2 regions of the Paenibacillus sp. FSL F4-0097 genome follow, and region 2 is predicted to be linked to the other one. Evidence: predicted binding sites of a transcription regulator. Region 2 holds the regulator's gene; the other holds the start of a gene.
What was found. Region 2 encodes LexA, which represses DNA repair genes until DNA is damaged. Its sites were predicted from a motif close to CGAACATATGTTCG; they were not measured.
Positions count from the first base shown of each region.

Region 1: recA (recombinase RecA) is a predicted target of LexA. The motif match lies at 2,728-2,741, and genes of this name have one in related genera.

Region 1 is NZ_CP151965.1:4,124,359-4,128,791, forward strand. It holds gene rny (ribonuclease Y) at 1-438, opposite strand, end outside; gene MHH86_RS18415 (RecX family transcriptional regulator) at 758-1,483, opposite strand; gene recA (recombinase RecA) at 1,594-2,658, opposite strand; gene MHH86_RS18425 (competence/damage-inducible protein A) at 2,959-4,245, opposite strand; gene pgsA (CDP-diacylglycerol--glycerol-3-phosphate 3-phosphatidyltransferase) at 4,354-4,433, opposite strand, start outside.
Region 2 is NZ_CP151965.1:3,856,246-3,860,678, forward strand. It holds gene MHH86_RS17280 (hypothetical protein) at 1-439, opposite strand, end outside; gene MHH86_RS17285 (DUF896 domain-containing protein) at 489-698, opposite strand; gene MHH86_RS17290 (LysM peptidoglycan-binding domain-containing protein) at 808-1,221, opposite strand; gene lexA (transcriptional repressor LexA) at 1,473-2,099, shown strand; gene MHH86_RS17300 (L,D-transpeptidase) at 2,277-2,615, shown strand; gene MHH86_RS17305 (hypothetical protein) at 2,768-3,148, shown strand; gene MHH86_RS17310 (hypothetical protein) at 3,368-3,946, shown strand; gene MHH86_RS17315 (MBL fold metallo-hydrolase) at 3,996-4,433, opposite strand, start outside.

The sequences.
Region 1 (4,433 bases), 270 kb from region 2:
TTCGATGCTTAAATTGGAGATACGTTCCAATTCAGTGACTTGGTTTTTGTAAATAACATCAATTTGCTGTTGGGTTTCATCAATTCGTTTCTCTTTGTTAGCTACTTGTTCTTCTTTTCTTTCAAGCGATTCCATTTTTTTATCCAGAGATTCTTCCTTTTGCAGCAAACGTCTCTCTTGCCGTTGGATTTCATTCCGACGTTCACGAGTTTCTTTCTCAGCTTCAGTACGGATTCTATGGACTTCGTCCTTAGCTTCCAATACTGTTTCTTTCTTCAGCGCCTCAGCGTCCTTCTTCGCATTCTCAACGATGACAACGGCTTCTCTTTCTGCGCTTTGGATTTTAGCTTCTGCAAGGGATTTACGAATAAAATAACCGAACCCAAAGAATATTGCAGCTACAACGAGAACGATAATGACCCAGATCCATGATTCCAGCATCTGTTCACCTCCTCGTTGGTTCCTCTCCAAGGTATATCCCTGGGAATTGTGCAGTTGTTTAACTATCCGTTCATCACCATACAAAAAACCGGTAAACAACCGATTGCCATACTGCACATGCTGCACATGCACACTGCCCGCCTTATCCGGCGATTACATTTCATATGAGTTGTACGTGAACCGTTTAAAACAGTCTCCTTTTTGGGAAGGAAAAAGGATTCTAATTTTATGCCGATTCATGTTATATTTTATTATTTATAAAAAGACATTGTCAAGAGAGTCGATATACGCATTAATGTCAAGAGAATCAGTGATTCTAGTAAAACTCCTCATCTTCACCTTCATAATTGTCTTCCGCAAGTAAAGTATTGATCACTTGGCGAACCATATCGCCCGAGAATCCACGGCGCATAAGGAAGGCTCCAGTCTTTCTTCGCTTATCTGAAGCGTCTCCACGGATGAGATTCCATTTCTTGCGCCCTGTTTCGAGTGCACTCTCCAGCTCTTGTTCAGGAGTAATATTCTCCAAAGCTTCCGATATAAGGGTTTTGTCAATCCCCTTCTCACGTAGCTCTTGTCGAATCCACATCTTCCCTTTCCGCTGGTTCGCTATTCGTTGCTCCGCCCATTGCTTAGCATATAAAGGGTCATCAAGAAATCTTTCCTGCTGTAGCCGCTGCACCACTTCCGCAATAATAGTCTCTCCTATTTCCTTCTGGCGTAAACGGCGAGTCATTTCCATAGCGGTGCGTGGTTTACGTTCAAGATAACGGAGGCCTTCCACATAAGCTCGTTGACGCTCATCAGCTACAACAATTTCTTCCAAATCAGCCTTCATAAAAGAATTACCAGTAATCATTCGATATTTAATCATGACGTCCTCGTGCACAGTCATGTTATATGCTCCGAAATGTATGATATAACGGTGGTCAGATTTCTTTTGACGTTCTACTTTAGTGATCTCTAAGAGTTCTCCTTCAGGAAAATCAGATAACACCTGCTCATCTTGTTCTTCTGCTTCAAAATCCAGTTGTATTACCATAGTTGTTTGTCACCTCATAGCAATAGATCAGTTATCGTCTTACTTTCAATACTTGTTAAGAAAAGACACCCTGCAACAATCAATCACAGGGCGTCCTATTGTTTAATATACTATTCGATTTCGAGGAGCAATTTTTCTTCTTCCTCTTGCTCTGCAACAATCTCATCATTATTCGGCGCAGCAACAATAGTGGATAAATTACTTGCTTCACGGATCTTATTCTCAATAATAAGGGCAATATCCTGATGTTCCTTCAAAAACTGCTTAGCATTCTCACGACCTTGGCCGAGACGCTCGCCTTCGTAGGAATACCATGCACCACTCTTATTCACGATATCCATTTCAGTACCGATATCTACAAGACTTCCCTCTTTGGAAATCCCTTCACCATACATGATATCAACATCAGCCTGTTTAAATGGAGGGGCTACTTTATTCTTCACAATCTTGATCTTAGTACGGTTACCAACCACATCGTTCCCCATCTTGATGCTCTCTACGCGACGTACATCTAAACGTACAGAGGAGTAGAATTTCAATGCACGACCACCCGGAGTTGTCTCAGGGTTACCGAACATAACACCGATCTTCTCACGAAGCTGGTTGATAAAGATAGCAATCGTATTCGATTTGCTAATGGCACCAGAAAGCTTACGAAGTGCTTGAGACATCAAGCGAGCTTGCAGTCCGACGTGGGAATCACCCATATCGCCTTCAATTTCAGCCTTAGGTACCAAAGCAGCAACGGAGTCAACGACAATAATGTCAACGGCTCCACTACGAACAAGTGCTTCGGCGATTTCCAGCGCTTGTTCACCCGTATCTGGCTGAGAAAGCAGCAATTCATCGATATTTACGCCCAAGTTACGTGCATATTTCGGATCAAGCGCATGCTCGGCATCGATAAAAGCAGCTTGTCCGCCTTGTCTTTGCACTTCTGCAATAGCATGAAGAGCAACTGTTGTTTTACCTGAAGATTCCGGTCCATATACTTCAATAATACGTCCCTTTGGAAGTCCGCCTATACCTAACGCAATATCAAGTGCCAAAGATCCGCTAGGTACAACTTCCACTTGCATATGCGTGGATTCTCCCAGTTTCATTACCGAACCTTTACCAAATTGTTTTTCTATTTGACGAAGCGCCATATCAAGCGCTGCACGACGATCTGACAATCAGACCACTTCCTTCACTGTTTATAGTAATATAATAACGTGTTTTTAAGGTCTTGCCAAGCTTTTTTTCGAACATACATTCGTTTTTTTTGTCTTGGGCGTTATTTATCCCTTTTATTGTAAGCCTCCCTCCGGAGATAGAAGTTAATTAAATTCTCCACTCCACCGGACATCAACGACTTATGATCATGAGAAAGCATCGTGATCAAAATCTCTGCAAATATACAAAAAACCGCAGCAAAGAAATCTCAGTGCCACGGTTCTTCCGTATGTGTTTATTATAACTGGGCTAATCTCCCATTACAAGTCTGAACCCTCAAGAGGTGTCTCCACCTTGCGTTCCTCAAGTCTCCGCCAGAGACGATACAGCAAAGCCTTAACTGTTCGTAAGCGGATATTTTCCCGCGTACCTTTAAGATTAAGCTCATAAACCTCTGTCTTACGTCCCCGTTCAGCCAAGCCGATAAATACAAGTCCAACAGGCTTTCGTTCAGAATAACCCGGTCCAGCTACACCTGTAACAGATAAGCCGAAATCGCTGTCTGCAATCATTCTCACTTGGTCAGCCAACACCTCGGCAACTTCTCGGCTTACGGCTCCAGGGGCATTGGGTCCCTCCAAATAAGCACTTGGCACATTCAGCAGCTTTTTCTTTAAGTCATTTGAATAGCAGACGATTCCGCCGGCAAACATCGAAGCACTGCCTGGAATATTTGTTATACTCTCCATCAGCAAACCTCCGGTGCAGCTCTCTGCCGCACTTAAGGTCAGGCCGGCATCCGCCATCCAATCCACTATCAATTGCTCTAGCGGCACATCAATGTTCGCATACAAATGTTCCGGCAAAATCTCCTTGATTTGTTGTTCCAGTATCTCCAGCTTTTTTGTAGCTTCATGCTCAGAAGGGGCCTTTGTCGAAATACGAACAGTTACCTCTCCCTCTTTGGCATACGGAGCAATCGTTGGATCAGTCTGACTGCGAATCAGCTCAATGAGCTTGTCCTCCAGCAGTGATTCTCCGATGCCGGCAAATTTGAGCATTTTTGAATAAAGCGGTGTTTCGTTCGTCAAGGCGTGCTGCTGTAGCCACGGTACTGCTTTATCTACGAACATCGGTTTCATCTCACGAGGTGGACCTGGAAGCACAATATAATATTTCTTCTCATGCTCAAAAGCAATCCCAACCGCAAGACCGATTTCATTCGGCAACGGTGTAGTTCCTTCAATTATAAGTGCCTGTTTGCGGTTATTTTCGGTCATAACGATCTTACGATCATCAAAGAAACGTTGTACATGATCCATCGCCAAACGATCAATGTGGAGCGTTCTACCTAGCGATGCAGCCAGTGCGTCTTTAGTCAGATCATCCTCAGTGGGGCCAATTCCGCCTGTAAAGATAATAACGTCGGCCCGACTCTGAGCGATCTCGATGGCTTGCTGCAGGCGGCTGCTGTTATCACCGACAACAGTTTGAAAGTATACATCGATCCCGATGGCAGCTAGCTCTATAGACAAAAACTGGGCATTACTATTCACGATTTGACCGAGCAAAAGCTCTGTCCCTACTGCAATAATCTCCGCTTTCATACCTGGCTTTCGCCTCCTAGTTATAATGTAGGTACACTGCTTTTAGATTTCAAAAAAGGTAATAGGTGCTTCACCTATTACCCTTCCTTGTATGTCCAGCTTACATGCTTACGCATTATGCAGCTGTAGCAGATCCTTATTCTTCACAAAATAATCAATTCCAGAATAAATAGTGATCAGCGCTGCGG
Region 2 (4,433 bases):
TAAGTCTTGTGAAAATCCATTTCGTACGTTTCCCTTTGTGCTTAATGACTACAGCTCCACGCGAAAGGGTGATTTTCTCAATATCTGCAGCTGGAAGCCCGCGTTCGCGATTGAATTTAATAGTAGACAGTCTTGCTTTTTCCACCTTCAAGTACGGACGACGGAAGAACAATAGCGCTGCCAGCAAATAGTACAGTACTACTCCCAACCAATTAGCCAGCATGCCATTTCCTTTGGCCTGATCAATAGAACCAACTACCCAAAACATAGTGCCAAGTATCACTAACACTACCGGAAATGCAATGTTGCGACCTTTAAAGACTTCGGCATTCTGGGTAGGAGATTTAGAGGCATAAATCGTATCCTTACCTTGTTTCTTTCTTTGCTTGTTGATTTGCTGTGTGTTGCGTTGAACCATTCTTTCCCAAGAACGGGCCATGTGCGTTCCCCCTAGTCATCCTGAAATATCTATGAAAAGGAACAGCGAGCTAATGTTTAAGCCCCTTGTTACCTTGTTCATGCTCATCGTTATCTACTACTTCAATAGTATTTAATTGTGCTCGGAAGTTATTGCGGATATTCCCCAGGTAAATTTCACGAAGCTTGGCGCGTTCCGCCACTTCCTCTTGATTAAGGCCTACGCTCTTCTGTTTGCGTGCCAATTCGTTAATTCGCGCGACCAACTCATCAATATTCAATACTTTCCCTCCCCCTATAAATTAATTCTAACTCTGCCATGAGAAAAAGAGCTTGTCAAGGTCTACTCCCTGCAAGCTCTACTGGTCATTCTATTATGTTCTCAGAAAATTAATAAATAGGTAAAGTAAGTATGTCTCCAGCGTTAATTTGACTACTCTTAATCCCACTTGAACGTTTAATTCCTTCTATATAAACAACTGTCTTCATATCAGCCGGTTTATTCTTAAGGGCAATACTCCATAGTGTATCTCCACGTTCAACCACAATCCGCTTCTCTTCCTTCATTATAGTCGTCGATCCTGCAAATACATTTCCCACTACTGTTAGGCCAGAAAATACTAGCACGATAATCAATATTAACTTAATAAAGAAGTCCTGACGGAACAACGAAATCATCCCTCCTAGCAAACGTTCCGTTATCTCTTTTACCTTAGCGGAATTACGGGCAACGTCATTATGTCCTAAAGATTCAACCACTGGGGCCTTATCGTAGATGCTGCGGTATGTACTGTATTTTAGCATAATTATCATCCTCCAAACACTTGTTCTTACTTTCGAATTCATAATAACACGAACATGTGTTTTGTTCAATACTATTTCAGAACAATTGTTCTCTTTTTTTTGAGAGACTCAAGTGGTACATTTTATTATCATTCGTCTACCATTTTTTAACTCTAGCAGATTAATATTTATAATAGTTAGAACTTATGTTTGTGCGAACGGTAGTTCTATGTTATAATTTTCCCAAACATTACTATATGGGGTTGATTCCAATGTCAAAGATTTCAAGTCGCCAGCTGGCGATCCTGGAATTTATACGAAGCGAAGTCCGCAGCAAGGGTTATCCACCTTCCGTCCGGGAAATTGGAGAAGCTGTTGGCCTTGCTTCCAGCTCCACAGTTCACGGTCATTTGGACCGGCTTGAGAAGAAGGGACTTATTCGTCGAGATCCAACGAAGCCACGTGCAATAGAATTACTAGGCCAAGAGGATTCAGAGAATGTTCACCAATTCGCCCAGACCATCTCACGGATTCCTGTCGTAGGTAAAGTTACCGCCGGGGTACCTATCACTGCTACAGAGAATATCGAGGATTACTTCCCACTTCCTACTCACTATGTAGGTGACAACAAAGTATTTATGCTGTCAGTTATGGGTGATAGTATGGTGGATGCTGGCATTATGAATGGTGATTATGTAATTGTTCGCCAACAACAAACAGCGGACAACGGAGATATCGTTGTAGCCATGACTGAAGAAGATGAAGCAACCGTTAAGACCTTTTACAAGGAACGTGATCATATACGGCTTCAGCCGGAGAATCCAGCTTATGAGCCTCTTCGCCTTAATCGCGTAACTATTCTCGGAAGAGTCATCGGATTGTTTCGAGATATCCACTAAGTATGCACTCCTACCATAAAAGGCTGTTCCGCAAATGCGGAACAGCCTTTTTTCTGTGTATTTTGCTTTCTCAACCACTAACGAACATTTGTTCTCGTTCGCTAAAATGGGCATTTTCTATGAATAACCGTTTAGGCGTTCTGCTCATATCCTAATTAGAAAGGAGTGTTGTGCATAATGCCAAATTACCGAATTATTGTAGATCTGACCCAAAGAATGTTATATCTTCTGGACAATGATATTGTGATTAGAGGTTTCCCTGTCGGCATTGGTAAGATGTTAACCCAATCCCCAGTGGGAGAATTCACGATTATTAACAAACAACCCAATCCAGGTGGTCCCTTTGGTGCCTTTTGGATGGGACTGTCTAAACCACACTACGGGATTCATGGAACGAATGATCCTTCCTCCATTGGGAAAGAGGTATCCCACGGCTGTATCCGGATGTACAACGAGGATGTGTTAACACTCGCAGCTATCGTCCCTATAGGAACACGAGTAACGATAAGGAATTGAATTCGCTGAGGACCTCACAACCCCCAAATCACCATATACAGAATGGGGGTCATTACATAAGTAAGTATTTTTTCATTAGCATACTAGGAGTTTGGTGATTATATGTCGAATATTGTTAACAGGATTGCAAATTGAAAAGGATGTGTTTAGTTTTGAATAACTCAAAAATTAGAACCCTCGTCGATTTTAAAGTCGATGCACTGGGTAAGCTGTCCGGTTTACTTTTAAATGATGAACAAGCTAGTGGAAAAAAAGTGAATTTGCTCACCTCTTTTGGCAGCATTCAGGGAATCGTCTCTCCAGCCGTCTCCAACAAAGAGGATGTATTTGATTTAAAATCTTTGATGGATGATGTAATAGTAGACGAATACATATCTTATTTGGGAGCAGAACACCCTGATAAAAATTTCAGCTATAACTTTGTTGTCCTCAATGACGTTACTGTAAGACCTTATGCTAGTTATGGGACTCCGATCGAGTACAAACAGCTGATTGTTTATACCGATCATATCACTGCCTTCAATTTTCTATAGGTTATATACTTACCTTAAAAAGCACCCTTGCAGCAACCCCCAATTTTGCGCCATTTGCAGAATCGGCAGGTTTCTCCGGGTGCTTTTTTTGGGCTAATTCCGAAGCCGATCCTATAATTCCACGAATTTCCCTTTTAAAAGATACTAGTGGGGATCATTCAGGCATATCTTTCAATAAGCAACAATTTGAGTCTAATGAGATAACTGGGAGGTGATTATATGCTGATTATCTTAGTGTACTTATTTGCTATTTTAGGAGTTGTTTTAATTCTAAGTGCCGCCATTATAAAATTGAAAACGCTATCCACTTCATCTGATATTTCTATGCTAGTTAATGCGGCTGCATCCTTTAACATCATTTTCACCAAAACATTCATTCCCCCCAATCAATCTCACTTGATCGCACTTAACGAACCTAATAAAAAATTAGCAATAGGCACCAGAAATCCGAAGAGCAACAAAAAAGCAGTAGCAAAGCTATACTCTTTCGATAATGTAATGGGATCCGAGATTGTGGTTAACGCACTTACCCTTTCAAAAGTCTCCAAAAGACAACAAAACAGCAAAACAACTGCAACTAGTGCAGATATTAACGTCCTTAAGGAAGCTGATGAAGAAGCTAATGTGATAGAAGAACTCACGCTTAAATTATATATGAACAGCAAAGAAACGCCTGTGTATTGTATTTCCTTCTTGCCGGGTTTATTGCCTATTCAACAATCCGACAACCAGTACAAGGAAGCTTACTCCCAAGTACAACAATTGCATGCACTCTTCAGGTCAATCGTATCTGAATAATTAAGTTGTTATCGCCATACCTCTCATTTGATTTCGAAATAGAAAGAACCTAAAATTGCACACTAAACCCATCAAACTGGTGAATACCCGTACCATGTGCCACTACCTTTTGCTCACGTAACTCACGAACTGCCTTTTTGACCTCTTGTAAAATAGATGGATCTAAACCCAGTGTATTATGAGAGCCATATACTTGGGTAACCCCTGGAATTTCTGTAATCTTCTCTAAGGATGCCACTAAATCAACCGGACTAGTCGAAGGGTAAAAGGCATAGATTGGCGTAACGTCATACAATAAATCACCTGTAAACAGATATCCGTTGGCATGATCAAAAAGGCTGATATGACCTGGCGAATGACCTGGTGTGTGGTAAATTTCTATTTTGCGCCCGCCTATGTCGAGCACATCCCCTTCTTGTAAAAGAGCTGTTGGTTTCCCTTGAAAAGGTATGTAGGTGTTAGGATCAAAGGTTTCAGGAACAGGAAG